One region of the Mesorhizobium sp. CA5 genome, then DNA from elsewhere that is predicted to be linked to it. Evidence: riboswitches for the same ligand, from Rfam matches in the RefSeq annotation. Region 1 holds a riboswitch; each other region holds the start of a gene.
What was found. Region 1 has a riboswitch for cobalamin ahead of bluB (5,6-dimethylbenzimidazole synthase). Riboswitches for the same ligand answer to the same signal wherever they lie in the genome.
Positions count from the first base shown of each region.

Region 2: it holds a riboswitch for cobalamin, as region 1 does, so the genes downstream of both, LB529_RS11070 (DUF1636 family protein) here and bluB (5,6-dimethylbenzimidazole synthase) in region 1, are expected to answer to the same signal.
Region 3: it holds a riboswitch for cobalamin, as region 1 does, so the genes downstream of both, LB529_RS01320 (CbtB domain-containing protein) here and bluB (5,6-dimethylbenzimidazole synthase) in region 1, are expected to answer to the same signal.

Region 1 covers NZ_JAIUHJ010000006.1:7,835-17,831, reverse strand. The annotation lists gene LB529_RS09635 (histidine phosphatase family protein) at 1-174, shown strand, start outside; gene LB529_RS09630 (DUF1344 domain-containing protein) at 434-697, opposite strand; gene aroC (chorismate synthase) at 905-2,005, shown strand; gene ribB (3,4-dihydroxy-2-butanone-4-phosphate synthase) at 2,121-3,221, shown strand; gene LB529_RS09615 (MFS transporter) at 3,557-4,777, opposite strand; gene LB529_RS09610 (TetR/AcrR family transcriptional regulator) at 4,898-5,491, shown strand; gene LB529_RS09605 (hypothetical protein) at 5,623-6,606, shown strand; gene bluB (5,6-dimethylbenzimidazole synthase) at 6,607-7,338, opposite strand; cobalamin riboswitch at 7,381-7,559, opposite strand; gene LB529_RS09595 (histone deacetylase family protein) at 7,675-8,601, shown strand; gene LB529_RS09590 (exodeoxyribonuclease VII small subunit) at 8,605-8,856, shown strand; gene LB529_RS09585 (DUF2277 domain-containing protein) at 9,050-9,316, shown strand; gene LB529_RS09580 (pirin family protein) at 9,326-9,997, shown strand, end outside.
Region 2 covers NZ_JAIUHJ010000007.1:17,798-27,794, forward strand. The annotation lists gene LB529_RS11025 (NADH-ubiquinone dehydrogenase) at 1-170, opposite strand, end outside; gene nuoF (NADH-quinone oxidoreductase subunit NuoF) at 246-1,550, opposite strand; gene LB529_RS11035 (NADH-quinone oxidoreductase subunit E) at 1,561-2,883, opposite strand; gene LB529_RS11040 (NADH-quinone oxidoreductase subunit D) at 2,884-4,074, opposite strand; gene LB529_RS11045 (four helix bundle protein) at 4,141-4,518, opposite strand; gene LB529_RS11050 (NADH-quinone oxidoreductase subunit C) at 4,559-5,161, opposite strand; gene LB529_RS11055 (NuoB/complex I 20 kDa subunit family protein) at 5,166-5,747, opposite strand; gene LB529_RS11060 (NADH-quinone oxidoreductase subunit A) at 5,738-6,103, opposite strand; gene LB529_RS11065 (winged helix-turn-helix domain-containing protein) at 6,438-7,637, shown strand; cobalamin riboswitch at 8,147-8,350, shown strand; gene LB529_RS11070 (DUF1636 family protein) at 8,390-8,821, shown strand; gene cobW (cobalamin biosynthesis protein CobW) at 8,818-9,855, shown strand; gene LB529_RS11080 (cobaltochelatase subunit CobN) at 9,868-9,997, shown strand, end outside.
Region 3 covers NZ_JAIUHJ010000001.1:226,142-236,138, forward strand. The annotation lists gene LB529_RS01285 (hypothetical protein) at 193-342, shown strand; gene LB529_RS01290 (hypothetical protein) at 391-726, opposite strand; gene LB529_RS01295 (metal-sensing transcriptional repressor) at 1,036-1,302, shown strand; gene LB529_RS01300 (cation diffusion facilitator family transporter) at 1,310-2,635, shown strand; gene LB529_RS01305 (dienelactone hydrolase family protein) at 2,710-3,357, shown strand; gene LB529_RS01310 (hypothetical protein) at 3,372-3,851, opposite strand; gene LB529_RS01315 (CbtA family protein) at 4,104-4,844, opposite strand; gene LB529_RS01320 (CbtB domain-containing protein) at 5,065-5,274, opposite strand; adenosylcobalamin (AdoCbl) riboswitch at 5,266-5,415, opposite strand; gene LB529_RS01325 (histidine phosphatase family protein) at 5,499-6,071, shown strand; gene LB529_RS01330 (PilZ domain-containing protein) at 6,223-6,495, shown strand; gene LB529_RS01335 (methyltransferase family protein) at 6,499-6,966, opposite strand; gene LB529_RS01340 (DUF6428 family protein) at 7,238-7,762, opposite strand; gene LB529_RS01345 (ArsR/SmtB family transcription factor) at 7,805-8,155, shown strand; gene LB529_RS01350 (aquaporin) at 8,205-8,897, shown strand; gene arsC (arsenate reductase (glutaredoxin)) at 8,894-9,307, shown strand; gene LB529_RS01360 (MFS transporter) at 9,308-9,997, shown strand, end outside.

The sequences.
Region 1 (9,997 bases):
ATAAAGCCGTGGCTGGACGCGCTACGCCGGCCGACGGTCTGCGTCACCCATGGCGGCGTCATGCGCTGCTTCTTCCGCTTGGTCACTGGCATTTCCAAGGAGGAGGCCGCCAGCCTCGATGTCCCGCAGGACCGCCTGCTCCGGCTGGAGGGCCGCAGCCTGGAGTGGCTTTGAAGGCACTCCGCTTCGTCATTCTAGGGCGAAGCAGGAGCGAAGCTCCGTCGCGGAGACGCTAGGCGCGGCCTGGCGAATTCAGGTCAGGCCGAGTCGAAAATGGTGGGTTCCGAGAACCGGCCTACGCCGGCCGTAGCCTTCATAGCGCGGAGACCCTCATGAGAGCTTCGGCCGGCGAAGGCCGGAGCGGAGCGTACTTTTCATACGTGAGCACCGGAAGCGCAGGAAGCCGCCATTTGCAGGCCGGCCTCACCTGAATTCAGTTCTGGTCGCTGTCGGGCAACTGCATGTCCGTCACGACATTCTCGCCATTGGTCACGTCATAGGCGATGACGATGTCCATGCCGGGCTTCAGCGAGTCGATGTCGGTCTCGGCGTTGAGCTTGTAGGCCTTGCCGTCGTCGAGCGTCAGCGTCAGCGTGTCCTTGTCGACCTTCTTGATCAGGCCTTCGGTCTGGCCGGCGAACGCGGCGGCGGTGGAAATCAGCAACATGGCGCAGGCCGCGCCAATCAGGGTACGCATCGTCGTCCTCTTTAGGTCATTGCGCCGGCTTGTCAGCGGCGGGTCCTCAACGGCGGATGGGAAGAGAGCAGAAACCAACCGAATGTGTCAAAACTAAATCCGCCACATCACAGTTTGATGCACACCCGATCAGCGTTTGACCACTGTGGAAAACGCCAATAGAAGGCAGCCTTAACCGGGTTCCCTCACCGGGCAGGGCGTATCCTCATGTCGCACAACACATTCGGCCACCTCTTTCGAGTCACCACCTGGGGTGAAAGCCATGGCGCCGCGCTCGGCTGCGTTGTCGACGGCTGCCCGCCCGGCATCCGCTTCAAGCGCGAGGATATCCAGGCCGAGCTCGACCGCCGGCGGCCCGGACAGTCGCGCTTCGTCACCCAACGCCGCGAGCCGGACGAGGTCAAGATCCTGTCCGGCTTCATCCTCGACGAGGACGGCGAGACGATGATCACCACTGGCACGCCGGTGTCGATGCTGATCGAGAATGTCGACCAGCGCTCCAAGGACTATGGCGAGATCGCCCGCCAGTATCGGCCGGGCCATGCCGACTACACCTACGACGTCAAATACGGGCTGCGCGATCACCGCGGCGGCGGCCGCTCCTCGGCGCGTGAGACGGCAGCGCGGGTGGCGGCCGGCGCCCTGGCGCGCCGGATAGTGCCCGGCATGGTGGTGCGCGGCGCGCTGGTGTCGATGGGCGAAAAGTCCATCGACCGCGCCAACTGGAACTGGAATTTCGTCGGCGACGCCGAAAACCCGTTTTTCACCCCGGATCCGGCCTCGGTCCCGGTCTTCACCGCCTATCTCGACGGCATCCGCAAGGCCGGCTCTTCGGTCGGCGCGGTGATCGAGATCGTCGCCGACGGCGTGCCGCCCGGCCTCGGCGCGCCGATCTATGCCAAGCTCGACCAGGACATCGCGTCCGGCCTGATGTCGATCAACGCCGTCAAGGGCGTCGAGATCGGCAATGGTTTCGAGGCGGCCCGCATCACCGGCGAACAGAACGCCGACGAGATGCGCATGGGCAATGACGGCAAGCCAGTGTTTCTGTCCAACAACGCCGGCGGCATACTGGGCGGCATCTCGACAGGACAGGCGATTGTGGCCCGTTTCGCCGTCAAGCCGACCTCCTCGATCCTGACCCCGCGCCAGTCGATCGACAAGGACGGCAAGGATGTCGAGGTGGTGACCAAGGGCCGCCACGACCCGTGCGTCGGCATCCGCGCCGTGCCGATCGGCGAGGCCATGGTTGCCTGCGCGATCGCCGATCATTATCTGCGGCACAGAGGACAGACAGGAAGGGAGTAGGGGAATAGGGCAGTGGGGCAGTAGGCCAACGCTTGCCCGGTGGCCAAAACTTTTTCCTTCCCCTATTCCCTTACTGCCCTATTCCCCTACTCCCTTGCGAGCGAAGCGAGCGCCGATGCCATACGACCAGAAGAAGATCGTCGAAGCGATCCGCGCCTTCGAGCGCGGCGAGATCGTCGTCGTCATGGACGATGACGGGCGCGAGAACGAGGGCGACCTGATCGTCGCCGCCGTCCATTGCACGCCGGAGAAGATGGCCTTCATCGTCCGCAACACCTCCGGCATCGTCTGCACGCCGATGCTGCGCGAGGACGCGAGGCGGCTGAACCTTGCGCCGATGGTGGCGGATAATGATTCCGCGCACACCACCGCCTTCACCGTCAGCGTCGATTTCAAGCATGGCACCACGACCGGCATTTCCGCCGACGACCGCACGCTCACCGTGCGCAACCTTGCCAATGGCAATGTCGGCCCGTCGGATTTCGTGCGTCCCGGCCACATCTTCCCGCTGATCGCGCGCGAAGGCGGCGTCTTGATGCGCTCCGGCCATACGGAGGCCGCGGTCGATCTCTGCAAGCTCGCCGGTCTGCCGCCGGTCGGCGTCATCTCTGAACTGGTCAATGACGACGGCACGGTCAAGCGCGGGCCGCAAGTGCAGGCCTTTGCCGAGGAACATGGGCTGAAGCAGGTCTCGGTCGCCGACCTCATCGCCTATCGCCAGCGCAAGGAGACGCTGGTCGAACGCGTCGCCTGCTCCGACATCGACACGCCCGGCGGCAAGGCCCAGGCCTTCACCTACACGCTGCCCTGGGATTCCATGCACCATCTCGCGGTCGTCTTCGGCGACATCCGCGATGGCGAGGAGGTGCCGGTACGGCTGCATTCGGAAGATGTCGTCACCGACGTCTTCGGCACCAGCCACCGGCTCGACGGCATCATGAGGGCGATGGGCGAGCGCAGGCGCGGCGTCATCGTCTATCTGCGTGAAGGCTCGGTCGGTGTCGCCCATCAGGAGCGTAAGCGGCCCGCGAGCGGCGAGCGCGAGGACCACGAAGAAGCCCGCCGCCGCGAGAACGAATGGCGCGAGATCGGCCTTGGCGCCCAGATTCTCAGGGACCTGGGCATCTCCTCGATCAACCTGATCGCCTCGCGCGAGCGCCACTATGTCGGTCTTGAAGGATTTGGCATCCATATCGCCAAAACGGAGATTCTGTAGTCCGTCGAAGGACCTGACGCGCCAGAGGTCCTAGCGGCAGTCTGATTGATGGAAGCCTCCGCGACGCAGGCGATTGGCGGAAGCCTCCGCGACGTCGTCATCCACGGGCGGAGCAAGGAGCGAAGCGACGCGCGCAGACCCGAGGATCCATTCCGTGACCTCGAAGCGCCGCGACGGTTCAGAATTCTGCTCCGCTGCGCTCTATGATCAAGGTCACGGAATGGATCCTCGGGTCTGCGCTCCGCTTCGCGTCGCTCCGCCCGTGGATGACGAAGTCGCGAGGGTCTCGGCCAATTCCGAACGCTGGCGAAACGAGTGCTGGACGCTTCGTTCGATCACTCCGCCGGAACCACCGCCTCGCCCCTGTCCACATCGCAATCGTCCGTCGCCAACCGGCATTGACCGGCGAGCACGGTGACGAGCGCGACGGCGCCGGCCGCGACCGAAACCCAAAACCCGTTCTGCGGACCGAAAGTGTCGACCATCCAGCCGGCGGCGAAGGAACCCAGCGCCATGCCGATGCCGATGCCGGTCGTCACCCAGGTGACGCCTTCGGTGAGCATCGCCGGCGGCACGTGGCGCTCGATCAGGCCGAAGGCGGTGATGAAGGTCGGCGAGATCGCGACGCCGCTGACGAACACCGCCAGCGCCAGAGTCGGCACCGTGTCAACGAAGAGGAGCGGCAAGGTGGTGAGCGCGATCACGCTGACTGCAAGGGCCAATTGCCGCTGCAGCGGCACCTTGAGGCTGAGCGCGCCGACGATGATGCCCAGCACGAAGGATCCCAGTGCATAGACGCCGATGACGAGGCTCGCCGCCTCAGGCTGGCCAAGCTCCTTGGTGATCGCCACCGTCGTCACTTCCGTCGTGGCGAAGGTCGCGCCGACGAATATCAGTGCGAAGGTGATGATCTGCACCGGCCGCAGGCGGATCGCCGAGCCGGCCGCGCCATGTTCGGCCGGGCGGACCGGCGGCTCGGACGAGCGCTGCAGCAGGAATGCCGCCGAGCCGAGCGCAAGCAGCAATGTGCTGACCACCATGCCGGCTTCCGGGAACAGCGCGGCGCTCAAGCCCACCGACAGCGAGGCGCCGGCGACATAGACCAGTTCGTCGGCGGCCGATTCGAAGGCGAACGCCGTGTTGAGCTCCGGCCGGTCGCGGAAGATCTCGGTCCAGCGCGCCCGGACCAGCGCCGGGATGCTGGGCATGGCGGCGGCAAGTAGCGCCGAGCTGAACAACGTCCAGATAGGCCAGTGCTGGTTGGCCGCGACGATCAATGTCGCGAAGGAAAGCACCGAGACGAGCGTCATGGGTGCTGCGATCGCCGTCTGGCCACGTCGGTCCACCAGCCGCGACCCTTGCGGCGACAGGAAAGCATTGACCAGCGCGTAGGTCGCCGAGACGGCGCCGGCCAGCCAGTATTCGCCATGCGTCTGCGACAGCATCGCCACGATGCCGATCGGGGCCATGGCGATCGGCAAGCGCGCGATGAAAGCCGCCGCGGCAAAGCCTTTCGTGCCGGGAGCCCGAAAGATGTCCGAATAAGGGTTTCGCATGATCCTGCTCCTCGACAACGGCGCATACTAAAATTACATACGCTGCGTATGACTGTGAGATAGTTCATACGTCACGTATGTCAATTGGCATACGATGCGTATGTGAATAGGGCCAGAACCATGCACAGACCGCGCAAGGAGATGATCGCCGAGACGCGCGCCAAGCTGATCGCAGCCGCTCGCCATGCTTTCGGCACGATCGGCTATGCCGAGGCCTCGATGGACGATTTCACCGCGTCGGCCGGCCTCACGCGCGGCGCGCTCTACCATCATTTCGGTGACAAGAAGGGACTGCTGCAGGCGGTGATCGCCGAGATCGACGGCGAAATGGCTGTGCGGGTGAACGAGGTGGCTTCGAAAGCGCCCACCCGCTGGCAGCATTTCGTCGACGAATGCACCACCTATATCGAGATGGCGCTCGAGCCGGAAATCCAGCGGATCATGTTCCGCGATGGCCCGGCGGTGCTCGGCGATCCGGCGCAGTGGCCGAATGCCAGCGCCTGCACCGCCTCGATGACCAACCATCTGACCAGGCTGCAGGAAGAGGGCGAGGTCGTTCCGGAGCTTGATCCCGAGACGACCTCACGGCTGATCAATGGCGCCAGCAGCCAGGCCGCGCAGCGCATCGCCAATTCGACGGACCCCGAGGCGGCCTCGAAAAAAGCGATCACGGCCTTCAAGCAGTTGCTCGAAGGCTTGCGAAAGAAGCCTTGACGGCACGCTCGGGTAATCAAGCCACCGGCTTATGCACCGGTTTCGGGCCGGCGCAACCCTGCCGCGATTGACAATCGCCGGGGCGAGCGCATCCTCCACCGCCAACTCTGAAGGTGAGGGGAGTCGGGGCCATGTGGGACTTCAGCATCGCCAGATCCGTGTCGATCATGATGCGGACATGGCCGTTCATCGTCTTTCGCATGATCGTCTATTTTGGCATCACGGTCGCCTACATCATGGCGACCGGTACGGGCGCCAGCGTCGGCTACGGCGTCGGCCACATCTCCACCGATCCCGACGGCCCGATGTCCTTCGCGCTGTGGGGTGGCGTGGTCGGCTTCGGCGTCGTCTCGATCGCCGTCTACTGGATACGCGAATACATCCTCTATGTGTTGAAAGCGGGCCATATCGCCGTCATGGTGCATCTGATCGACGGCCAAGATGTCCCCGACGGCCAGGGCCAGATCGCCTACGCGAAGGAAGTGGTCACCCAGCGTTTTGCCGAGGCCAACATCCTTTTCGTCGTCGACCAGCTGGTCAAGGGCGCCATCCGAGCCATCACCGGCCTGATCGGCGGCATCGCCGCCTTCCTGCCCATTCCGGGCCTGAGCGGCATCGTCAGCTTCATCAACACGGTGATCCGCCTGTCGCTGACCTATGTCGACGAAATCATCCTCGGCTACAATATCCGCATCAATTCGAGCTCGCCTTTCGAGACGGCAAGGCAAGGCGTCGTGCTCTACGCGCAGAACGGCAAGCACATGGTCAAGAACGCCGTCTGGTTGGCGGCGATCATGTGGGGCGTGTCCTTCGTCATCTTCCTGTTGATGCTGGCGCCCGCGGCGGCCATTCTGTGGGTCATGCCGGGCCAGCTTGCCGGCTGGGCCTTCGTGCTGGCCATCGTCTTCGCCTGGGCCTTCAAGGCAGCCTTCATCGAGCCCTTCGCCATCGCCTCGCTGATGCAGGTCTATTTCGATGCCATCGAAGGCCAGGCGCCCAATCCCGAATGGGACCGCCGGCTCGCCGAGACCTCGTCCAAATTCAGGGAACTGCGCGACAAGGCGCTGGGCTCTTTCGGCGGCGGCTCGCGCTGGGATACGCCGAGGGCCGCCTGATCACGGCTTTGATGCGCTGCCGAGCTTTGCGATTGCCGATTTAAGCGGCGCCTCGCCGGCGCCCCGAAACGTCTCGCTCATGACCAGTTCGGGCAGCGGCAGGCGCTTGCCCCAGCCATGCGCCTCGAGGTCCGGCTTCGGCGCGAAGGCCGAGACGCGGCCGACGCACAGATAGGCGATCGGCGTGACATGCTCCGGGATCGCGAGAAGCCGCTTCAGTGCCTCGGTCTCGATGATGCTCACCCAGCCAACGCCGACACCTTCGGCCCGCGCCGCCAGCCAGAAATTCTGCACCGCGCAGACGGTGCTGTAGAGGTCCATCTCCGGATTGTGCCAACGCCCGAGCGGCGAATCCTTCGACCGCTGCCGGTCGCAGGTGATGCACAGGTTGAGCGCGCTTTCGCAAATGCCCTCGAGTTTCAGCTTGCGGTAGAGCGCCTGCCGTTCCGCCTCGATCGCCGGCAACTCCTGCTCGCGCGCGGCGAGGAACAGGTCGCGCACTTGTCTGCGCCGCTCGGCATCGCGGATGACGATGAAATTCCACGGCTGCATATAGCCGACCGACGGGGCGTGATGCGCGGCGGTGATGAGCCGCGCCAGCACATTGTCATCGAGATCGTCGGGGACGAAATGGCTGCGCACGTCGCGCCTGGTGAACATGGCCCGGTAGACCGCGTCGCGCGCCAATTGGTCAAAGTCGTCGCCGCTCGTGGCGATCGCTGCTGCCGTCATCGCTTTTCCCCTTGCGACAAGCAGTTCCCCGCCTGACCAAGCGGAAAACCATGTCTGCCGGGCCGGTCTTCTGGCTCGGGATCGTCCCGCATCCGGCGCCTTCCCGTCTTCGACAGTGGCGTTTGCCGGCGCGGTCCCCCTTACAGTGTTGGGCACGCCACGGAATTCAACCGTGTTCCCGATTCTCCCGCGTCGCGGGCACCAGGCAGCGACGCGACCTTACAGCGAAGCTTGGGCCGCGCCAATGGCGTTAGCGACACGGCAAGACGCGATTTTCCCCAGCCATTCGGCTGCCAAACATGGTCATTGCGGGCATAGGCCCCTAGATTAGGCGCCATGACCACCCGTCTCTACACGCATCCGATCTTCCTCGAACACCTCACGCCGCCCGGTCACCCCGAGCGGCCAGACCGCCTGCGCGCCATCGAGCGCGTGCTGGATGACGAGGCTTTTGCGGCGCTCGACCGCGTCAAGGCGCCGGAAGGCGACGAGAAAACCATCCTCTATGCGCACCCGGAGGATTTCGTCGAGCGCGTGCGCGGGGCGATCCCTGAGAGCGGGATCGTGTCGATCGACGCCGATACCAGCGCCAGCCCGAAAAGCTGGCAGGCCGTGGTGACGGCGATCGGCGGTGCCAACGCGGCGGTGGACGACGTCTTCGAGGGCCGTGCGGCAAACGTCTTCGTCGCCGCGCGTCCGCCTGGACATCATGCCGAAAAGACCACGGCAATGGGCTTCTGCCTGTTCAACACGGCGGCGATCGCCGCCCGATACGCGCAGAAGAAACACCAGGCCGAGCGCGTCGCCATCGTCGACTGGGATGTCCACCACGGCAACGGCACGCAGGACATCTTCTGGGACGACCCGTCGGTTCTCTACTGCTCGACGCACCAGATGCCGCTTTACCCAGGCACCGGCGCGAAGAGCGAGACCGGCGCCGGCAATATCGTCAACGCGCCGCTGGCGCCGCAGACCGGCAGCGATCTCTTCCGCGACGCCTTCTTGTCGCGCGTGCTGCCCTCGATCGACGCGTTCGCGCCGGACCTGATCATCATTTCCGCCGGCTTCGATGCGCACCATCGCGACCCGTTGGCCGAGATCAACCTGACCGAGGACGATTTCGACTGGGCGACCGGGCAATTGATGGAACGCGCCGGGCGCCATAGCTCCAACAGGCTCGTCAGCCTGTTGGAAGGCGGCTACGATCTGCAGGGACTGGCATTTTCAGTCGCCGCCCATGTCGGGCGGCTGATGAAGGGATAGGGTATGGCATTGGAAGGCAATGAGGACGTCAAGGCGATGAGCTTCGAACAGGCGCTCGACGCGCTGGAGAAGATCGTCGATGATCTTGAGCGCGGCGACGTTCCGCTCGACCAGTCGATCAAGATCTATGAGCGCGGCGAGGCGCTGAAGGCGCATTGCGACCGGCTGCTGAAAGCGGCCGAGGACAAGGTCGAGAAGATCAGGCTGTCGCGCGACGGCAAGCCGGTGGGAACTGAACCGCTGGACGCCGACTGAGGTGTTGATATTCAGGTGAGGCCGGCCTGCAAATGGCAACTTCCTGCGCTTCCGGTGCTCACGTACTTCAAGTACGCTCCGCTCCGGTTCTCGGAAACCACCATTTTCGGCTCGGCCTGACCTGAATCTCAACACCTCAGCGGATGATCTCAGACCGGGTAAGGGCAAAGAAAGCAGGTAAGGAGTTCAAGCCATGTGCCGCAACATCAAGACCTTGGCCAATTTCGAGCCGCCGGCGACCAATGACGAAGTGCATGACGCAGCGCTGCAATTCGTGCGCAAGCTGAGCGGCTCGACCAAGCCGTCCAAGCGCAACGAGCATGCCTTCTACCATGCCGTCGAGGCGATCGCCGCTGTCGCGCGCGAATTGATCGATTCGCTCGAAACCAATCAGGAACCGCGCAACCGCGAGGAAGAAGCTGCCAAGGCGAAGGCCAGGTCGGCGCTGCGTTTCGCCTGAGGATCCGACATGAGCTTCTTTCCGGGAAACGATCCTGAACCCGGCGATGCCTTCGCCTGCGACCAGATCGAGCTGATGGTCGTTCCGAACGCCAAGGACATTGGCGGCTTCGAGGTGCGCCGCGCTTTGCCGACAGCGAAGCGCCGGCTGGTCGGGCCGTTCATCTTCTTCGACCGCATGGGCCCGGCGATCCTGCGCGCCGGCCACGCGCTCGACGTGCGCCCGCATCCGCATATCGGGCTTTCCACCGTCACCTATCTGTTCGACGGCAGGATCAGGCATCGCGATTCGCTCGGCACCGAAATGGTGATCGCGCCCGGCGACGTAAATTTGATGACCGCGGGGCGCGGTATCGTTCATTCCGAGCGCACGCCGCAGGAATTGCGCGGCGCGCCGATGTCGGTCTCCGGCCTGCAGACCTGGCTGGCGCTGCCCGACGGCAAGGAGGAGATCGCTCCGGTGTTCGCGAACACGTCGGTGGCCCGCCTGCCGCAGATCGATGCCGAGGGTGTCAGCGGCCGCGTCGTCATTGGCGCGTTCTCAGGCCTTCGCTCGCCCGTGGCCACCGCTTCCGACACGCTCTACGCCGATCTCAGGCTGGCCGCCGGTGCCAGCGTGAAGATTCCGGCCGATGCCGAGGAGCGCGCCATCTACACGCTAGAAGGCGACGTCTCGATCGCC
Region 2 (9,997 bases), on a different contig from region 1:
GCCAGACCGATGCTGAGCGCCGACATCGCGGCGGCGCCCGCGACTGGATGCGCCAGAAGGTTGACGGCGCTGGCCATCTCCTTCGGCATCATCTTGGTCAGGTCCTGGTTCATCTTCTCGAGTTGGTCCAAATCAGGCACGAACGGATAGGGTATCGAATACGGCGCCATAGAGATCTCCTGGTCGTTTCTTCGTATGCCCGCCCCAGTTTTTCAGTCTTCGGGCCAAGCCCGTATTTCGTAGTCTTATTCCGCCGCCACCATCACCGGCTCGACCCGGTGCGCGTTGCGCGAAAACTCGTCGATGCGGCGTTCCACCTCGCCGCGGAAATGCCGCATCAGGCCCTGGATCGGCCAGGCAGCCGCGTCGCCCAGCGCGCAGATTGTGTGGCCCTCGACCTGCTTGGTGACGTCGAGCAGCATGTCGATCTCGCGCTTCTGCGCCTCGCCGCGCACCAGCCGCTCCATCACCCGCCACATCCAGCCGGTGCCTTCGCGGCACGGCGTGCACTGGCCGCAGCTCTCATGCTTGTAGAAGTAGGACAGCCTGGCGATCGCCTTCACGATATCGGTCGACTTGTCCATGACGATGACGGCCGCCGTGCCGAGCCCGGATTTCAGGTCGCGCAGCGCGTCGAAATCCATCGGCGCATCGATGATCTGCTCGGCCGGCACCAGCGGCACCGAAGCGCCGCCCGGAATGACCGCGAGCAGATTGTCCCAGCCGCCGCGGATGCCGCCGCAATGCGTCTCGATCAGCTCGCGGAACGGGATCGACATCGCTTCTTCGAAAGTGCACGGATTGTTGACGTGGCCGGACACGCAGAACAGCTTGGTGCCGGCATTGTTCGGGCGGCCGAAGGACGAGAACCAGGCGGCGCCCCGGCGCAGAATGGTCGGCGCCACCGCGATCGATTCGACGTTGTTGACGGTGGTCGGGCAGCCATAGAGGCCGACATTGGCCGGGAATGGGGGCTTCAGCCGCGGCTGGCCCTTCTTGCCTTCCAGGCTTTCGAGCAGCGCCGTCTCCTCGCCGCAGATATAGGCGCCGGCGCCATGATGCATGTAGATGTCGAAGTCGTAGCCGGATGTGTTGTTCTTGCCGATCAGCTTGGCCGCGTAAGCCTCGTCGATGGCGCGCTGCAGCGCCTCACGCTCGCGGATGAACTCGCCGCGCACATAGATGTAGGCGGCGATCGCGCCCATCGCGAAGCCGGCGACCAGCGCGCCCTCGACCAGCGTGTGCGGATCGTTGCGCAGGATATCGCGGTCCTTGCAGGTGCCGGGCTCGGATTCGTCGGCGTTGATGACCAGATAGCTCGGCCGTCCGTCGCTCTGCTTGGGCATGAACGACCACTTCAACCCGGTCGGGAAGCCGGCGCCGCCGCGCCCGCGCAGACCCGACGCCTTCATTTCGTTGATGATCCAGTCGCGCCCCTTGGCGACGAGGCCTGGCGTATCGTCCCAGATGCCGCGCGACTGCGCGCCGGCCAGCGACTTGTCGAACAGGCCGTAGATGTTGGTGAAGATGCGGTCTTTGTCCTGAAGCATTTGTCGTCCCTCAGACCGGCTTCTTGCCGAAGACGCGGATGTATTCGGCGACGCCGCCCTTGGCGAGCGCCTTGGCCTGCTTCACCCAGTCGTCGCGCTCGATGCGGCCGCGGAAATTGAGATAGCCGTCGACCCATTCGCGCTCAGCCTTCTTCCAGGCGGCGACCTGCGCGAAAGTGTAGATGCCCAGCGAATGGAGGGTGCTTTCGATCTTCGGGCCGACGCCTGAGATCAGCTTGAGATCGTCGACCGTTGCCGGGCGCTCGATGCCGGCCGGCCGGTTCTTGTCATCGAGCGAAGGCTTCGTCGTCTTGGCGACAGGCTGCTTGGTCTCCGGCGCCTTGAAAGCCGTGGCCGGCTCGGCCTTGGTCTTCGGCCCGCTGCGCGGCTTTGAAACCGCCTCGACTTCCGGAGAAGCCTGATTGGCGTTGGCGGCCGAATGGCGCGGCGCCCTGACGCTGGCGCCATTCTCGGTGGCCGGGGCGACCTTGACCGGCGACGGCGTGTTGAGCGCCGGGCTGGTTTCAGCCGCATGAGTCTTCGGCTTGCTGGATTTTGACGGCCCAACCGGGCCGGAGGCGGCCGGAGCCGGCGCCGAACTTGCCGGCGCAGCGGGTGCCGGGGCTGCGGCGGGAGCTGCAGGCGGCGCCGACGCGAGAGCTTCCTTGGCCGCTTTCGCCGCCGCCCTGGCTTCCTTGTCGCGCGTTGACTTCAGGATCGCCTTTTCGCTGGTCAGCGTCGTCAGCCCGGTAGCCGGCTCGGACCCGTGGCGGCCGTTCTGCGGACCAGGCTTCACCTCGGCGCCCTTGCCGGCGTCGTAGAGATCGATGATCTCGGCCAGCCGCTCGGGCGTCAGGTCCTCGAAAGTGTCCTTGAAGATCATGACCATCGGCGCGTTGACGCAGGCGCCGAGGCATTCGACCTCCTCCCACGACAGCGTGCCCTTGTCGTTAGTATGGAACTGGTCGTGATGGATTTTCGAACGGCACACATCCATCAGCGCTTCGGAGCCGCGCAGCATGCAGGGCGTGGTGCCGCAGACCTGGATATGCGCGCGCGTGCCGACCGGATTGAGCTGGTACTGCGTATAAAAAGTCGCGACTTCGAGGCCACGGATGCGCGGCATGCCGAGCATGTCCGAGATCGTCTCGATCGCCGCCTTGGTGACCCAGCCTTCCTGCTCCTGCGCGATCATCAGCAACGGGATGATCGCCGACTGCTCGCGCCCCTTCGGGTATTTGGCGATCCACTGCTGGGCGGCCGCCGCGTTCGCCTCGTTGAAGGCGAAGGTGGCAGGCTGGAGGCTGGCTTCTGCAAGACGGCGGACTGACATTTAGCGATCGACCTCACCAAACACGATGTCGAGGGAGCCAAGCACGGCGGTGACGTCGGCCAGCATGTGGCCGCGGCACAGGAAATCCATGGCTTGCAGATGCGCGAAACCGGGCGCGCGCAGCTTGCAGCGATAGGGCTTGTTGGTGCCGTCGGAGACCAGGTAGACGCCAAATTCGCCCTTCGGTGCCTCGACGGCCGCATAGACCTCGCCGGCCGGCACGCGGTAGCCCTCGGTATAGAGCTTGAAGTGATGGATCAGCGCTTCCATCGAGCGCTTCATCGCGGCGCGCTTCGGCGGCACGACCTTGCCGTCGAGGTTCGACACGGGGCCGGCGCTTTCCTTGCCGAGCAGCAGATCGACGCACTGGCGCATGATCTTCGCCGACTGGCGCATCTCTTCCATGCGCACAAGGTAACGGTCGTAGCAGTCGCCGTTCTTGCCGATCGGGATGTCGAAATCCATCTCGGAATAGCATTCATAGGGCTGCGATTTGCGCAGGTCCCAGGCGGCCCCCGAGCCGCGCACCATCACGCCCGAAAAGCCCCAGGCCCAGGCGTCGGCCAGCGACACCGTGCCGATATCGACATTGCGCTGCTTGAAGATGCGGTTGCCGGTCAAGAGCGCGTCGAGATCGTCGATCGACTTCAGGAACGGGTCGATCCACTTGCCGATGTCCTCGACCAGCTTCTGCGGCAGGTCCTGGTGCACGCCGCCCGGCCGGAAATAGGCCGCATGCATGCGCGAACCGCTAGCGCGCTCATAGAACACCATCAGCTTTTCGCGCTCGACGAAGCCCCACAGCGGCGGCGTCAGCGCACCGACGTCCATGGCCTGCGTCGTCACATTCAAGATGTGCGACATGATACGGCCCATCTCGGAATAGAGCACGCGGATCAATTGGCCGCGCTTCGGCACCTCGATGCCGAGCAGGCGCTCGGCCGCGAGCGCAAAGGCATGCTCCTGGTTCATCGGCGCGCAATAGTCGAGCCGGTCGAGATAAGGCACGGCCTGCAGATAGGTCTTGGCCTCGATCAGCTTCTCGGTGCCGCGATGCAGCAGACCGATATGCGGATCGACGCGGTCGACCACCTCGCCGTCCAGCTCCAGCACCAGGCGCAAAACGCCATGCGCCGCAGGATGCTGCGGGCCGAAGTTGATGTTGAAGTTGCGGACGGAGGTTTCAGCCATCGTGGCGCCTCTGGCGACGAGTCAGTAGTGAGTAGTGAGTAGTGATCATCAATCTCAATGCCTGCTTCATTCCGCCTGCTTGGCCTGCACCGTCCGAATGAGAGATCTCGTCATCTTTCCAATCTCTTCGCATCGCACCAGCAGTTCAATCTCATTGTCTTTTTCTAACAAGCCAACCCGGCATGCCAGGAGTATGTGCGTTTCCAGTTCCTTCAACGAACCCTGCGCCATGCGCAGAAATTGAACGAATGAACCTCTGTTCTCACGACCATACCCCTCAGCGATATTGGCGGCGATAGATGCCGCCGAGCGGCGCATCTGGGAGGTCATTCCATAGATCTCGTCCTTCGGAAAACCTTTGGTGACGCGATAACAATCTTCGGCAAGGACCATCGCCGATTGCCACACCATCAGGTCGCGATAAGATTCGATCCGCTTTTCCAATTCCTTCCCTACTGACTACTCACTACTCACTACTTCCTACTCACTGTTTCGCCTTCTCATCCCCGGGAAGCACGTAATCCGTTCCTTCCCACGGGCTCAAGAAGTCGAAATTTCTGAATTCCTGCTTCAATTCCACCGGCTCGTAGATCACCCGCTTGGCCTCGTCGTCGTAGCGCACCTCGACGAAACCGGTCAGCGGGAAATCCTTGCGCAGCGGATGCCCCTCGAAACCATAGTCGGTGAGAATGCGGCGCAGGTCCGGATGGCCCGAGAACAGCACACCGTAAAGGTCGTAGGTCTCGCGCTCGAACCAGTCGGCACCCGGATAGACGCCGGTCAGCGACGGCACCAGCGTCTCCTCGTCGGCCTGGACCTTGAGCCTGATGCGGACATTCTGCTTCGGCGACAATAGGTGATAGACGACGTCGAAGCGCTTGGCGCGCGACGGGTAGTCCGCTCCGCAGACATCGATGATCGAGATGAACTGGCAGCGCGGATCGTCGCGCAGGAAGGTCGCGACCTCGATCAGGTTGCCCGGTTCAACCGAAACCGTCAGCTCACCATAGGCAAGCACGGCTTCGCCGATGCGGCCGGAGAGCTTCTCGCCGAGATAGGTGGAGAGTTCGTTCAGCGCCAGGGTCATCGGCTCACCGTTCGATCGTGCCGGTGCGGCGGATCTTCTTCTGCAGAAGGAGAATGCCGTAGAGCAGCGCCTCCGCGCTCGGCGGGCAGCCGGGCACATAAATGTCGACCGGCACGACGCGGTCGCAGCCGCGCACCACCGAATAGGAATAGTGGTAGTAGCCGCCGCCATTGGCGCAGGAGCCCATCGAGATGACGTAGCGCGGCTCCGGCATCTGGTCGTAGACCTTGCGCAGCGCCGGCGCCATCTTGTTGGTCAGCGTGCCGGCGACGATCATAATGTCGGACTGGCGCGGCGACGCGCGCGGCGCGACGCCGAAACGCTCCGAGTCATAGCGCGGCATCGAGGTGTGGATCATCTCGACCGCGCAGCAGGCGAGGCCGAAGGTCATGAACATCAGCGAGCCGCTGCGCGCCCAGGTGATCAGCGCCTCGGTCGAGGTGACGAGAAAACCCTTGTCGGCCAGCTCATTGTTAATTTCGAGGAAGAAGGGATCGTCCTCCCCCACCGGCCTGCCGGTGTTGGGGTCGATGATGCCCTTGGGCTTCGGCGCGACGAGGGTGCCTGAACTATCGTTCAATCCCATTCCAGCGCTCCTTTTTTCCATTCATAGGCAAAACCGATGGTCAACACCGCCAGGAACACCATCATCGACCAGAAGCCGAGCATGCCGAGCTTCGAGAAGGACACCGCCCACGGGAACAGGAAGGCGACCTCGAGATCGAAGATGATGAACAGGATCGACACCAGGTAGAAGCGGATGTCGAACTTCATGCGGGCGTCGTCGAACGAGTTGAACCCGCATTCATAGGCGGAAAGCTTTTCCGGGTCGGGATTGCGGTAGGCGACAAGGAACGGAGCAATGATGAGCGCCAGACCGACGATCATCGCCACGGCGATGAACAGCACGATAGGCAGGTACGAACTTAGGAGTGCGCTCATGCGGCGACTTTCCTTCGGCGGGGGCAGTTCATTTTGATTACAGCAACGAACTCTAATGCGGAAGCGTGACAGATTAACCGCTGAACCGTTTTAAGGGGCCCATGCTGCAACGCGGCGAGGGTTAGCGCAGCGGTTTCGGTGACGCAAGTCAAACGTTGTTCAAATCGCGGCTCTGGACGCCTTATCGGAAGAAACTGGTCCGATCCGCTCCTGTTTGATTTCCTTCAGTTTTTACTCCAGTTTTCTCTCCTGACATATCTACCGCTATTTGCCTGCTAGCATGACAGGAATCACCGGCTAAAAATCCAACGGACGATCGGGGCAAGGACACCTGATGAAGGACAAGATTTCGCTGGCCATGGCGAGGCGCGTCGCGCTCGGCGCGCAAGGGTTCAACGACCCTAGGCCCAGTGGTGTTCCGGATCGCCGCCACCTTGCGCGGGTACTTTCGCGAACCGGCCTTCTGCAGATCGATTCCGTGAGCGCGGTGGTGCGCGCGCATTACATGCCGCTCTATTCGCGCCTCGGCCCCTACCCGCTTACGCTGCTCGACAATGCCGCAGTCACCCGCAAGCGCGCCGTGTTCGAATACTGGGCGCATGAGGCGTCGTTCCTGCCCGTCGAGACCTATCCTTTGATGCGCTGGCGCATGCAGCGCGCCGAGCGGGGCGACGAGATGTATCTCGGCCTAGCGAAATGGGGTCGTGAACGCAAGGAAATGATCGACGAGATATATGGAGAAGTCGCCGATCGTGGTCCGATCGCCGCCTCCGATATCGAAGGCCACAAGGGCAATGGCGGCTGGTGGGGCTGGAGCGAGGCCAAGCACGCTTTCGAATGGCTGTTCTGGGCCGGTCGCATCACCACCGCCTACCGCCGCGGCTTCGAACGCTATTACGACTTGCCCGAGCGCGTTTTGCCGCAGGCGGTGCTCGACCTTCCCGTCCCCTCGGTCGAGGACGCGCATCGCGAATTGCTGCGCATTTCCGCCCGCGCCCATGGCATCGCCACCTATGGCGACCTGCGCGACTATTTTCGTCTCGCGCCGGGCGACACGAAGGATCGCATCGAGGAACTGGTCGAAGCCGGCGAATTGCTGCCGGTGAAGGTCGAAGGTTGGGACAAGACCGCCTATCTCCACAAGGACGCCCGTTTCCCGCGCCGGATAGAAGCGCGCGCCCTGCTCGCCCCTTTCGATCCCGTCGTCTTCGAACGCACCAGGACGGAGAAACTCTTCGATTTCCGCTACCGCATCGAGATCTACACGCCGGCCGAGAAACGCCAATATGGCTACTACGTGCTGCCCTTCCTGCTCGGCGATCGGATCGTCGCCCGCGTCGATCTGAAAGCTGACCGCCCGGCCAGCATCTTGCGCGTCCACGCCGCCTACGCCGAGGCCGGCGCCCCGTCCGAAACGGCCGCCCAGCTCTTCAACGAGTTGAAGCAGATGCAGGGCTGGCTCGGCCTGGAGGCGATCGAAGTGACGCCGGCCGGCGACCTCGGACCGGCGCTGGCCGACATCGCGGTGTCGTAGCTGCGCGTTGACAGGGAGAGTGAACAAAAATAGAACATCCCAACTGTGGTTAGGATCGGTTGCGATGGTTTTCAGGCGCTCGATATGTCTGGTCTTGGCCTACCTGACCTTAGCGTCGCCATCATATGCGACAGGTGCTTACCGAGAGGAATGGGTAGAGGTCACGCGTCCAGTCATTTTCTGTGGCGGCCACATTGCACCCGGTATGCAGCCAAAAGAAGTGACGGCGCTTCTTCTGCGGTGGTTGGAGTTTGGAACGATCGACAAGCAGATCGCAGGCGCCTGTGGCTTATTGCCGGTAGGGCAGCGCTATATAATAGTTCATGAGCCGAAGTTCGACGCCAATCGCTTCGTCTTGATGTGGGAACCGGTTTGCCAGCACGGCTGTTCGTTAAGTATGGCGCCCGTGGCCTCACCGCCTCGCAAACTTGTGGGTCCATACCTCAAACCCATAAAGCCGCCAAAAGGCTGGTACTAAGCCAGTCGTTGACTCCAGCCCCCTGAACCCTCTAAATCCTGACCCAGACGGTCTTCTCCCGGCAAAGGGAGGAGCCAAGAGGGAATGCGGTGCGGGCCAACACCCAAATCCGCGGCTGTCCCCGCAACTGTAAGCGACGAGCCTCTGCCGAAAACCACTGGGCTGTTCCCGGGAAGGCGGCATTCAGGGTGACGACCCGCGAGCCAGGAGACCTGCCGTCTGAGACTTTAAATATCCGAATGCCCGGCGGGTTTTCCGGGCAAGGAGCATGGTTTTGGATCGCAACGGCAGTTTCCCGGCAAACAGTGCGGACATTCCGTCCGAGCCCGATGCTTTGGCTGGCGTCACCGTCATCGTCTGCTCATCCTGCCGCGACGAGACCGGGTCGGATGCGCATCCGCGCGCCGGCGCGCTGCTTGCCGAAGACACGCGTCGGGCTGCTTGCGGCGAAAAGATCGACATCCGTACCGTCGAATGCCTCGGCAACTGCAAGCGCCGGCTAAGCGCCGCGCTGCTGCGCGACGGCTGCTGGAGCTACGTCTTCGGCGATCTGAACACGACCAGCGGCGCCGATCTCGTCGCCGGCGCAAAGCTCTTCGCCACCTCGACCGATGGCCTCATCCCCTGGCGCGGCCGGCCCGATTCTCTCAAGCGCGGCCTGGTTGCCCGCATCCCTCCCCTCGACATGCTGAAGGACCGACCATGAACGCATCCGTTTCCCGCGTGCCCTGCACCGTCGTCACCGGCTTTCTTGGCGCCGGCAAGACGACGCTGATCCGCAACCTGCTCGAAAACGCCAAGGGCAAGCGGCTGGCGATCATCGTCAACGAGTTCGGCGATGTCGGCATCGATGGCGAGATCCTGAAGGGCTGCGGCGTCGACACCTGCCCGGAGGAAAACATCGTCGAGCTCGCCAATGGCTGCATCTGCTGCACCGTCGCCGACGATTTCGTGCCGGCGCTCGACCAGATCCTGTCCCGCACGCCGAAGGTCGACCACATCCTGATCGAGACCTCCGGTCTCGCTCTGCCGAAGCCCTTGGTGCAAGCCTTCCAGTGGCCGACCGTGAAGAGCCGCGTCACCGTCGACGGCGTCATCGCCGTGGTCGACGGCCCGGCGCTGGCCGACGGCCGCGTCGCTTCCGACATGGACGCGCTGAAGGCGCAGCGTGCCGCGGACGATTCGCTCGACCATGACGATCCGGTCGAGGAGGTGTTCGAGGACCAGATCGCCTGCGCCGACCTGATCATCCTGTCGAAGAGCGATTTGATGGATGCGGCGGGCTCTGAGCGCGCCAACGCCGTCATCGGCGAGCATGTGGCGCGCGCCGTGAAAGTCGTGCCGACGTCGCAGGGCAAGGTCGATCCCTCGGTGCTGCTCGGCCTCGGTCTCGCCGTCGAGGACGACATCGAGAACCGCAAGACCCATCACGACGACGAGCTCGACCACGAGCACGACGATTTCGATTCCTTCGTCATCGACATCCCGTCGATCGCCAATCCCGACGAGCTGGCCAAGCGCGTCGCCCTTGCCGCAGAGCAGGAAAACGTCTTGCGCGTCAAAGGCTTCGTCGAGGTCGGCGGCAAGCCGATGCGGCTCCTGCTGCAGGCTGTCGGCCCGCGCGTCAATCATTACTACGACCGCGCCTGGACGGCTGAGGACGATCGCCGCTCGCGGCTCGTCGTCATCGGCCTCAAGGGGCTGAACCGTCCGGAGATCGAGCGTATCCTCGCCGGCTGAGGCCAAAAAGCGATGCATATCCTCGCCACCACATCAGCTTCGCTCGACGATCTCGCCGAGCCGATCGACCTCAGGCAGACGCCTGCGGATGTGGTGGCGCTGTCCTTCACCGACAGCGACCTCGCCGGCCTGGCCACCGCCT
Region 3 (9,997 bases), on a different contig from region 1:
TTTGAATACAAATAATCCGACTCAATCGTGTCGTTACGGTGTCGCTTCCGACATTGGGTCGTTTGCGTCCGTGAAATGGTTCACCGACAGCAGCGCTTTTTTTGCCGGCGGGCCGTGACTGGGCGGCAAGGCCCTGCTCGGAACCGCGAGGGCCCCAGGCGGATTAGAGTCCTGATTCACAAGGAGACCGCCATGATCCGCAAGCTGAAATCCGGTGAATACCGGCTCTATTCGCGCAAAGTCGATCCCAGAACCGGCAAGCGCCGCAACCTGGGCACCTTCAAGTCCCGCGAAGCGGCAGAAAAGCACGAACGCGAGGTGCAGTATTTCAAGCGTCACTAAGGCAGTCCACCGCTTCACGGCGAGGAGGATCGCGCCTCTGCTACCGGTTTACCCGTGTGGTCTCGGCGGGGTGCGCGGGCGAGGGTGGCCGGGCACGTTCGAGCCGATATGGTCGAGGTCGCAACGCCTCGTCACCATTTCGACCGAGTTGGTGTCGACCGTCACGCGTCCCAGCACCTGCACGGTCGTGCGTCCGAGATCCTCGTCGACATGCACGACGTCGCCTTCGAGTCTGAGCTTGTCGCCTGGCTTGGCATTGGGCTCGGCCATCGAATAATTATGACCATCGCCGTCGAGCTTCAGCATCACGCGGTCCTTGATGCGCTCGATCACGGTGGCGATGACAGCCACCCGGTCGCCTATCTCCACTGCGGGCCGTGTCATTGCGGCCTCCTTTCGCGCGGTCTCTGGCCGCCAGAGCCGCCTGGCCCCACGGTAGGTGGCGGCAGCCGCTAAAATAAACGGCAAACCAAGCATTTGGTTGCCGCGGGGCTGCCGCTCGCCGCAGCCGGTTGATCACATGAAATCGGGATTTCGCGGCAGAGACTGCCCCGCGGGCCAAGGACCTGCTGCGTCGGCGAGCATCTGCCAGCGGGCACGCTCGGCTGGGCGGCGAGTCCAGCCCTGCCGCGGGCTAGCCTCGAGAGTTCGAGGCGTATTGTCTGTTGGCAATATCCTACCCAGGGGGATAGGATGTTTGCCATGACGATACACAGCTCCCATCCCGATATCATCGCCCGGCTCAAGCGAGCGCATGGCCATCTCGCCGCCGTGCTCACCATGTTCGAGCAGGGTCGGTCCTGTCTTGACCTCGCGCAACAGCTCCACGCCGTCGAAAGCGCGGTCGGCAATGCCAAGCGCGAGCTGATCCACGACCATATGGAGCATTGCCTTGTCGAAGGCGGCGAACCGACCAGGGACACGCTCAAAGAGCTGAAGCAGCTCACCAAATATCTATGAGGCGGCGATGTGGGAAAAAGCGCTCGACTGGTTCGGCTTCGGTGCGCACGGACATCATGGCGGCCACGGCCACGACCACCTTGGGCCGCATGGCCATACTCATGGCGTGATCGACGGGACTATCGCCACCACAGACCGCGGCATCTGGGCGATCAAGTGGTCGTTCGTGATCCTCGCGGTCACGGCCGCGCTGCAGATCGTCGTCGTGATGCTCTCGGGCAGCGTGGCCCTGCTTGCCGACACCATCCACAACGTCGCCGACGCGACCACCGCCATCCCGCTTTGGATCGCTTTTGTGCTCGTGCGCCGCAAACCGACAAGGGCCTTCACCTACGGCCTCGGCCGGGTCGAGGATCTCGCCGGTATCATCATCGTGCTCATCATCTTGGCCAGCGCGCTGGTGGCCGGATACGAGGCGATCAATCGCCTGTTCAACCCGCAGCCGGTGCATTTCCTTGGCTGGTTGGCCGTCGCCGGCATCATCGGTTTCCTCGGCAATGAAGCGGTGGCGGTTTTTCGCATCCGCGTCGGTCGCCAGATCAACAGCGCGGCGCTGGTTGCCGACGGCTATCACGCCCGCACCGACGGCCTCACCAGCCTGGCCGTCGTTGCCGGCGCGGCCGGCGTCTGGCTCGGTCTTCCGCTCGCCGATCCAATCATCGGCCTGCTCATCACCGTCGCCATCTTCGCTATCGTCTGGCAATCGGCGCGCTCGGTGCTGACCCGCATGCTGGACGGCGTCGAGCCCGGCCTCGTTGACCAGATTCACCATGCTGCCGACCATGTCGCCGGGATCGAAAAGTTAGCCGACGTCAAGGCCCGTTGGCTCGGCCACAAGCTGCATGTCGATGTTACGATCGCCGTCAATGACGGCCTGCTGCTTGCCGCCGCGAACAACATCGCCGCATCGCTCAAGGCCGAGCTCTTCGCGCACATCCCGGCGCTCGACGTCGCCACGGTGCACTTTGCCGAGTTGGAGACGGAGGCCGGCCACCATCATGCGCCGGATCCGTTCCTTGTCGACGGCAAGCTAGCCAGCGGGCTGCTCGAAATCGTCGACACGCCGCAGGGCGAGCGCATGCGGCTGCGCCTGTCGCGTCACGCCGAGGGCCTGCGGGCGAACGTCCCTATTGAAAGGGCGGACGGTGCGGTCGAAAGCCTGCCGCTGTCTCCGGTCGGCGGCGACCATCATTATCTGCAGAGCCTGGTCGCGCCGACCGAACCGCATGAATTCAGCGTCAGGCTGCAACTAGCGGCCGGTCCCGACACCGAGGATTTGCCCTTCGCCATGGCCGAACCGCAAGGTCACCATCACGAGCGCGCGCATGGATGAGAGGGTGACGGCGCAGGCTTCGGAAAGGGCATGGCTGGTGGTGGGGATTCGATAAGCCGGATAAAAGACGATCATTGCCCGAGCTCAACGCGATCGGCCAGGCGACGCCGAAGGGAAAGCGGATGGCTGCTATTGTACTCTTTCACTCGGCGCTGGGCCTTCGGGCGGTGGAGCATCAAGCTGCTGAGCGCATGCGAAACACGGGGTACGATGTTGTGACGCCGGACCTCTACGCAGGGCTGACTGCGGCATCGGTCGACGACGGGCTTGACTTGATGAGCCATGTTGGGTGGGAAACCATCTGCGACCGCGCCAGGGTGGCGCTCCTCCAGACTTCTCCAGACGCGGTGCTCGCTTGCCATTCCATGGGAGCTGGCGTGATCAGTGCCGTTTGGTCAGAACGAGTCGCTGCCGCCGGCATTGTGCTGCTGCATGGCCTTGCTGATATTCCCAGCAATGTTCGCCGACACGTCCCGGTCGCGGTCCACGTCGCCGACCCAGATGCATTTGCTCAGCCAGAACAAGTTGCCGACTGGTCGGCGTCGGCGAAGCGCTGCCACGTCAGGGCAGAAATTTTCACCTATCCGGGGATCGGCCATTTCTACACCGATCAAGCGCTGCCGGATTACGATGCGTCCGCAGCCGAGCTGACATGGTTGCGCGTTCAGGCTTTCCTGAAAACGATCGCACGCAAGACCGGGAGCGGTTCGGTGATTCCGTGAAACGCTGAACCGTTCTAAGCAGCGCCGGCTCGCGGAGCGGGTGAACGGAAAATCGACCATGCGGCGGCGCCGAACGCCGCCACCATGGCGAGGATCACCGCAAGGCTCGGCAAGTGGAAGAAGATGTCGCGCCATCTGGGCTCGACGACCGCGCCGGTGCTGAAGGCCTCGCCGCTATACTGGCACAGGATCCACGACGCGCCGCTACGCACCATCTCGGCATCGATGTCCGAGATCAGCGCCTTCGCGTTGCGTTCGGCCGAGGGCATCGTGGCCATATGGGCGAGCAGCGCCTTGGCGGCGGCGAGATAGGCGTGGCTGCATTCGTTGAACGGGCTTTCCTCGTCGCCGAGGCTGCCCGGCATCAAGCCCCAGAGGCAATAGGTGAATTGCAGATTGCCGTGATTGTAGAGCCGCCGGAAGGTCGGGTCGGTCGCGGTCTGGCGCTGGGCGAGGTCGAGGATCTCGCCGCGATAGCGCGCGATGACGGCCATCTGGCCGTGGGTTAGGCTGGGGATCTGGATGCCGGGAGGAGGCGGGGCCGAGGACCCGCCATGCGCTTGCGCGGATGTGGCGGCCAGAAATGCGAGCAGCGCCGCAACCGAGCAATTCCAGGAAAAGTGTGCGGCGGTTTTCCGTCCGGAATTGCGAGAAAACGAAAGACCAAAGTGGCTCTGCGGTCGTACCGACCGTTGAGCCGCGTTGGCCGCCAGGGCGCTGAACCGTGGCGGCCAACGCATCGGATTTCAGGCGTAGCGGCGTGCCGGGCTGCGCTGGTCGCGCACCGCGACCACGCGTTCGGCAACCGCGCCGAAGCCGAGCCCGACGACGGTCCACAGCACCAGCTGGATGCCGAGCGAGGCGACGCGGAATTGCCACAGCACCGTCGCCGAGAAGTTCTCAGGCACCTCGTTGATGTCGGGCAGCGCCGCCTTCACCAAAGCGAAGACGACGAGGAAGGCGAGGCCCGCGACGATCGAGGCGTTCCAGGCGCCGAGTTGGTTCCACAGCCGCTGCGCCAGGCCGACCGCCGCCACCATCGCCGCGATCGAGACGACGATCATGATGAAGAACAACTCGGTGCGGTAGCCGATGGTCTCGGCGTTGCCGACCGCGGGCGGGTTGGCCGGATATTTGAGACCGGGCACCACGATCACGGCCAGGAAGCCGAGCAACGCCAGCAGCGCCGAGGTGCCGCGCGGTCCGAGCGAGCCTAGCCGGCCATAGGCGTAGGCGAAGACCAGCGAGAACAGCCCGCCAAGCGCGGCGCCATAGATCAGCACGCCGGTCGCCAGGCCGATGCCGGCCTGCGTGGCGCGGCTGACCATCTCGGGCTCCGGCGCCTCGCCGGCGGCCTGGGCCTGCTGTTCCTCGAAGGCGATCGCCTTGTCGACCTGCGGCTCGCCATAGACGCGGGCGAAGGCGAACGCCAGAATCCCGGCGACCAGCCCGACAAGCATGCCGCGCAGCAAAAGTTTTCCAACCATGTCACCAATCCCTCCAAGCAATTCCAGGAAAAGTGCGTAGCGGTTTTCCGTCCGGAATTGCGTTAAGCCAACCAAGCAATTCCAGGAAAAGTGCGTAGCGGTTTTCCGTCCGGAATTGCGTTAAGCCAACCAAGCAATTCCAGGAAAAGTGCGTAGCGGTTTTCCGTCCGGAATTGCGTTGGATCAGAATCGAAAGCGGGTTCAGCGATGCCGAACCGCTTTAGTGGCAGGGGAAGCCGAGCAGGTGGCGGCCGTCATGCACGAATTCGTGCACATAGGTGCCGCGGATCAGCGAAGTGGCGCCTTCTTCCGCGCCGACGAAATAGATCGCCAGCATCAAAAGCAGCCCGCCGAGGATGGCCCAGGGCAGAAGCTCGCGGACCGGAATCGCAACCGGGCCGTAGCTGGGGGCGAAGGTGGTGTCGGACATATTGACCTCCCTTGGGATACTGCGTCCCGTTGATCGAGTGCTGCGGAATAAGGCCTGACTTTCGGCTGGTGCCGATCACAGTGGCGCGACCGTGCCGGACTCGCACCGGCTTCCAATCCCGTATAGCATTAAGACACTTGTCAGTACTTCGTTCGCCTGTCAACGACATGTAATGGCGGCACGGCTTCGTGAGGCCTGTTTTTCGCTGTGCCACGGAGTTTTTCATGCTTGTCCGCCTGACGATGATCGCAAGCGGAGCGACGCCCGGGATGCGCAAGGGCCGCTTTCCGAACGATGAGCCGCCGGAGCCGCGCGCCCTCGATCGCGCCGGCGCGCTGGCCGCTTCGCTGCGTCGCGCCGACCGTGTCTGGACAAGCCCGGCGCTGGCCGCGCGGCGGACGGCGGAGGCGCTCGGCCTTAACGCGACGGTCGAGCCGCTGCTTGCCGAGCAGGATTTCGCGCGCTGGGCCGGCAAAGGTTTCGAGGAGGTGCAGGCCGAGGATCCCGAAGGCATGGCGGCCTGGATTTCCGATCCCGGCGCCGCGCCCCACGGTGGCGAATCGCTCGCCGCTGTCGCCCGGCGGGGTGCTGCGCTGATGGAGCGGCTGGCCGGCGAAAGCGGTCACACCGTCGCGGTGACGCATGCCATGCCGATCCGCGCCGCCATGGCGCATGTGCTCGGCGCGCCGCTTTCCTCGGTCTGGAAGATCGACATCGAGCCGCTGTCGCTCACCGAGTTCCGCAGCGACGGCCGCCGCTGGGTGCTGCGCGCGAGCGGCGTCACTGTCGCCGGCTGAACGCCCGGGCGTGAACGCTCCATCCGTGAACCCGGCCGGCATATCAAGCCGGCACACCACTGTTTCAGTGATCGCTAACGGAACGGAAACGCCTCGCTGCTATCGTGCTGCCCCATGGCAAGGAGGACCTTGCCTGAGGAGCCCGCCGGATATGGCCAATTTTCCCGAGATCGAACGCCGTCTTCATGCGCGCGAATTCGTGCTCAAGGAAGCCACGATCATCGCCGCCGGCGTCAGGATCGGCTGCTCGGTCAGAAATCAGCACGAGCAGGGCGCGGAATTGCGCGTCGGCGCCAATGTGGAGATCCCGGACCGCTTTCTGCTCGAGGTCCCGGCCGACGATACGGCCTATCGCGCTTTGGTGCGATGGCGGCGCAACGACCGCGTCGGCGTGGCGCTCTACAGCAACGCGCCAAAGGACTGATGCTCAAAGATAGCGGCGCACGCCCGCCCTGTAGGCGCGGTAGGGTTCGCCGAACTTGCGTTCCAGATAGGCCTCTTCGCGCAGCACCACGCCGTAATGCAGGATGGGGAAGCTCGCGATGGTCGCGATGACGGCCCACCAACTGTCAAAGAGCAGCCCGATCCCGAGAAGCAGTCCCATCAAGCCGACATAGAGCGGGTTGCGGGTGAAGCCGAACGGGCCGCCGGTGATGATCGCGGTGGTCGGCAGCGTCGGGTTCACATTGGTGCCGCCGCGCAACATCGTCGAGCGTCCCCAAGCGATGATCGCAACCGCCAGTACTGCCAGCACTACGCCGAGCACGATGGTCAGCGGGCGGCCGCCGATCGCCAGCGGCCAGACATAGCGCAGCGCCAGCATCGCGATCAGCGCCACGAGAAAGAGCAGCGGCGGAAACACCACCACGCCCGGATTGTCCGCTTTGTCATCCATAGCCATCTTCATCGACCAGGCGCCATTGCCGCCACTATGCACGGACGCGCATCGTCCAGCAATTCGTGACTTGATCCTGCCTAGGCGATGTGCAGCCCGGCATATCGGGAACACAACCGTGGCGCGCGCGTTCACTATCGCCGATCGACAGGGATTGCGCGGATGAGCAAGACAGCCGTTTGGGTGGCGCTGATCGCCATCGTTCTCGTGGGCCTCTATTTGTTGCAGGCCAATGGCATGATCCGGTTCTGATCAGGGCGGCGCGTCACCATTAGCGGGCTCCACAGCAGCGACTCCCTCCGCACCCGCTCGCTGCCTTCTGTTCTTCCAGCCAGCGGTCGCGCGGCTTGCAGCTTGACGGCCGTGGCGACAGCTCGACCTCAACCGTCCCGCCAACAAGGCTCGGCTGGGCTGCCCGGTGCAGTTCGATGGGGCGCACGCCGTCGCTGACCTCGAAGGTCAGCTTCGCCGCCTGATCGAGAGCGACATGGTCCGAAACCTTGCGGATGATCGCGGCGAACTTGCCGGCTGGCATATGGACCGGTCCGCCTTGGTCCACGTCCCACAGCTGGACGAATATCTCCGACCATGATTCCGGATTCGCTTCGCAATCCAGCGCCGAGAACTGTCCCGCCTTCACCTCGGTGACGTGGTAGCCAGGCTTTACCGGCCGCCCGTCATAGCGGAACACCAGTGGCCTGTCCTTATGATCGGCCAGCGCCATCAGCAGATCGCCGATGGTCAGGTCGGAGGGATCCATAGGAGCGATGTTTTTCCGATTGTCAGAAGAGAGCATGTCGGCTATTCCTCATTTCAATATTTCAAGGATTGTTGAAACGTGGATGAACGTCAAGCCCTGACCGCCTTTGGCGCGCTGTCGCAGGAAACACGGCTGCGCCTGCTGCGGCTGCTGGTCGTTGCCGGCCCGGAAGGCATTGCCGCCGGCGCGCTCGCCGAGCAGGTCGAGGTCTCGCCGTCCAATGTCAGCTTCCACCTCAAAGAACTCGAGCGCGCCGGTCTTGTGACCGCGCGGCGCGATGCCCGCTCGATCGTCTACAGCGCCGAGTTCGACGCGCTGTCCGGATTGATCCGCTTCCTGATGGAGGACTGCTGCTCGGGCCGGCCGGAAATCTGCGCGTCGGCGCTTGCGGCATCTTGCTGCCAGCCGGGCGAGGAGGCCCGGCAATGACCGTCACGCCCGCTATCCAACTCCCCATTGTCCAATCCAGGGTCGACCGATGAACACTTTCGATCTGCCGCGCCGGTTTGCGGCTGAAGCTTTGGGCACCGGTCTGCTGGTGGCGACCGTCGTCGGTTCCGGCATCATGGCCGAGACGCTGACGCATGACACCGCGCTGGCGCTGCTTGGCAACACGCTTGCAACCGGCGCCATGCTGGTGGTGTTGATCACCATCCTCGGGCCGATCTCCGGCGCGCATCTCAATCCGGCCGTTTCACTGGTGTTTTGTCTCAACCGGTCGCTGCCTGCTCGCAATCTCCCTGCCTATCTGTTCGCGCAGGTCGTCGGTGGAATCGCCGGCACGATCGCCGCGCATCTCATGTTCGCTCTACCGGCGCTGGAGGTCGCGACGAAACTGCGTGCCGGGCCGGCGCAATGGTTCTCGGAAGTGGTCGCGACATTCGGCCTTGTCACCGTCATTCTCGCTGGGCTCCGCTTCGAGCGGCGGGCCGTGCCGTGGCTGGTCGGGCTCTATATCACAGCGGCCTATTGGTTCACGGCATCCACTTCCTTCGCCAATCCCGCCGTCGCCGTGGCGCGCTCACTCACCAACACTTTTTCCGGCATCAGGCCGCTCGATCTGCCCGGCTTCGTCGTCGCCGAATTGCTCGGCGCCCTGATCGCGCTCGCATTGATGGGCTGGCTGCTGCGGCCCGCGGCCATTTCGCAACCCTTGAAAGCAGAGCCATGACGGTCACGATCTATCACAACCCCGACTGCGGCACCTCCCGCAACACGCTCGCCATGATCCGCGCCAGCGGCGAAGACCCTGTCGTGATCGAATACCTCAAGACGCCGCCGGGCCGCGAAAGGCTGCTCGAACTGATCGCCGCGATGGGGATTTCTGCGCGCGAGTTGTTGCGGGAGAAGGGCACGCCTTACGCCGAACTCGGCCTCGCCGATCCGAAATGGAGCGACGATGAGCTGATCGATTTCATGCTCGCCCATCCGATCCTTATCAACCGGCCCATCGTCGAGACGCCGAAAGGGACAAAACTGTGCAGGCCGTCGGAAGCGGTGCTGCCGCTGCTCGACAATCCGGTGCGGGAGTTCGTCAAGGAGGATGGCGAGAAGGTCGCCTATCCGCCAGGGCAAGCCTGATTGGAAGCCACCGCGCCCATCGCACACAACCGCCGCGTCCTCGTTACGGCTCTTGGCATCACGCAGATTCTCGCCTGGGGATCATCCTACTACCTGCCCGCGGTGCTTGCCGCGCCGATTGCTAGAGATACCGGTTGGTCGTTCGCCTCGGTCGTTGCCGGGCTATCCTGCGGGCTCCTGCTTGCCGGGCTGGTGTCCCCCGTCACCGGGCGGCTGATCCAGCGCCACGGTGGGCGGCCGGTGCTTGCCGCCAGCTCGTTGCTGCTGGCTGCTGCGCATTTGCTGTTGGCGACGGCGACCGACTATCCTCTTTATCTGGCTGCATGGCTGCTCATGGGCTTGGGCATGTCGAGCGGCCTCTACGATGCCGGCTTCGCCACACTCGGCCGCCTCTATGGACAGAGCGCGCGCGGCGCCATCACCAACCTGACGTTTTTCGGCGGCTTTGCCAGCACCATTTGCTGGCCGATCAGCGCCTTCCTTGTCGAGCATGGCGGCTGGCGCACCGCCTGCCTTGCCTATGCCGCGATCCATTTGGCAATCTGCTTGCCGCTCCATCTGTGGATAATACCGTCGCCTCCGGCCGCCGCGCCTGCGCCGGTCAAAGACAGGTCGAAAGAGGCATCGGCCACCGGCAGAGCGCGGGCGCGCTTCATTCTGCTGGCCTCCATTCAGACCTTGGCCGCACTG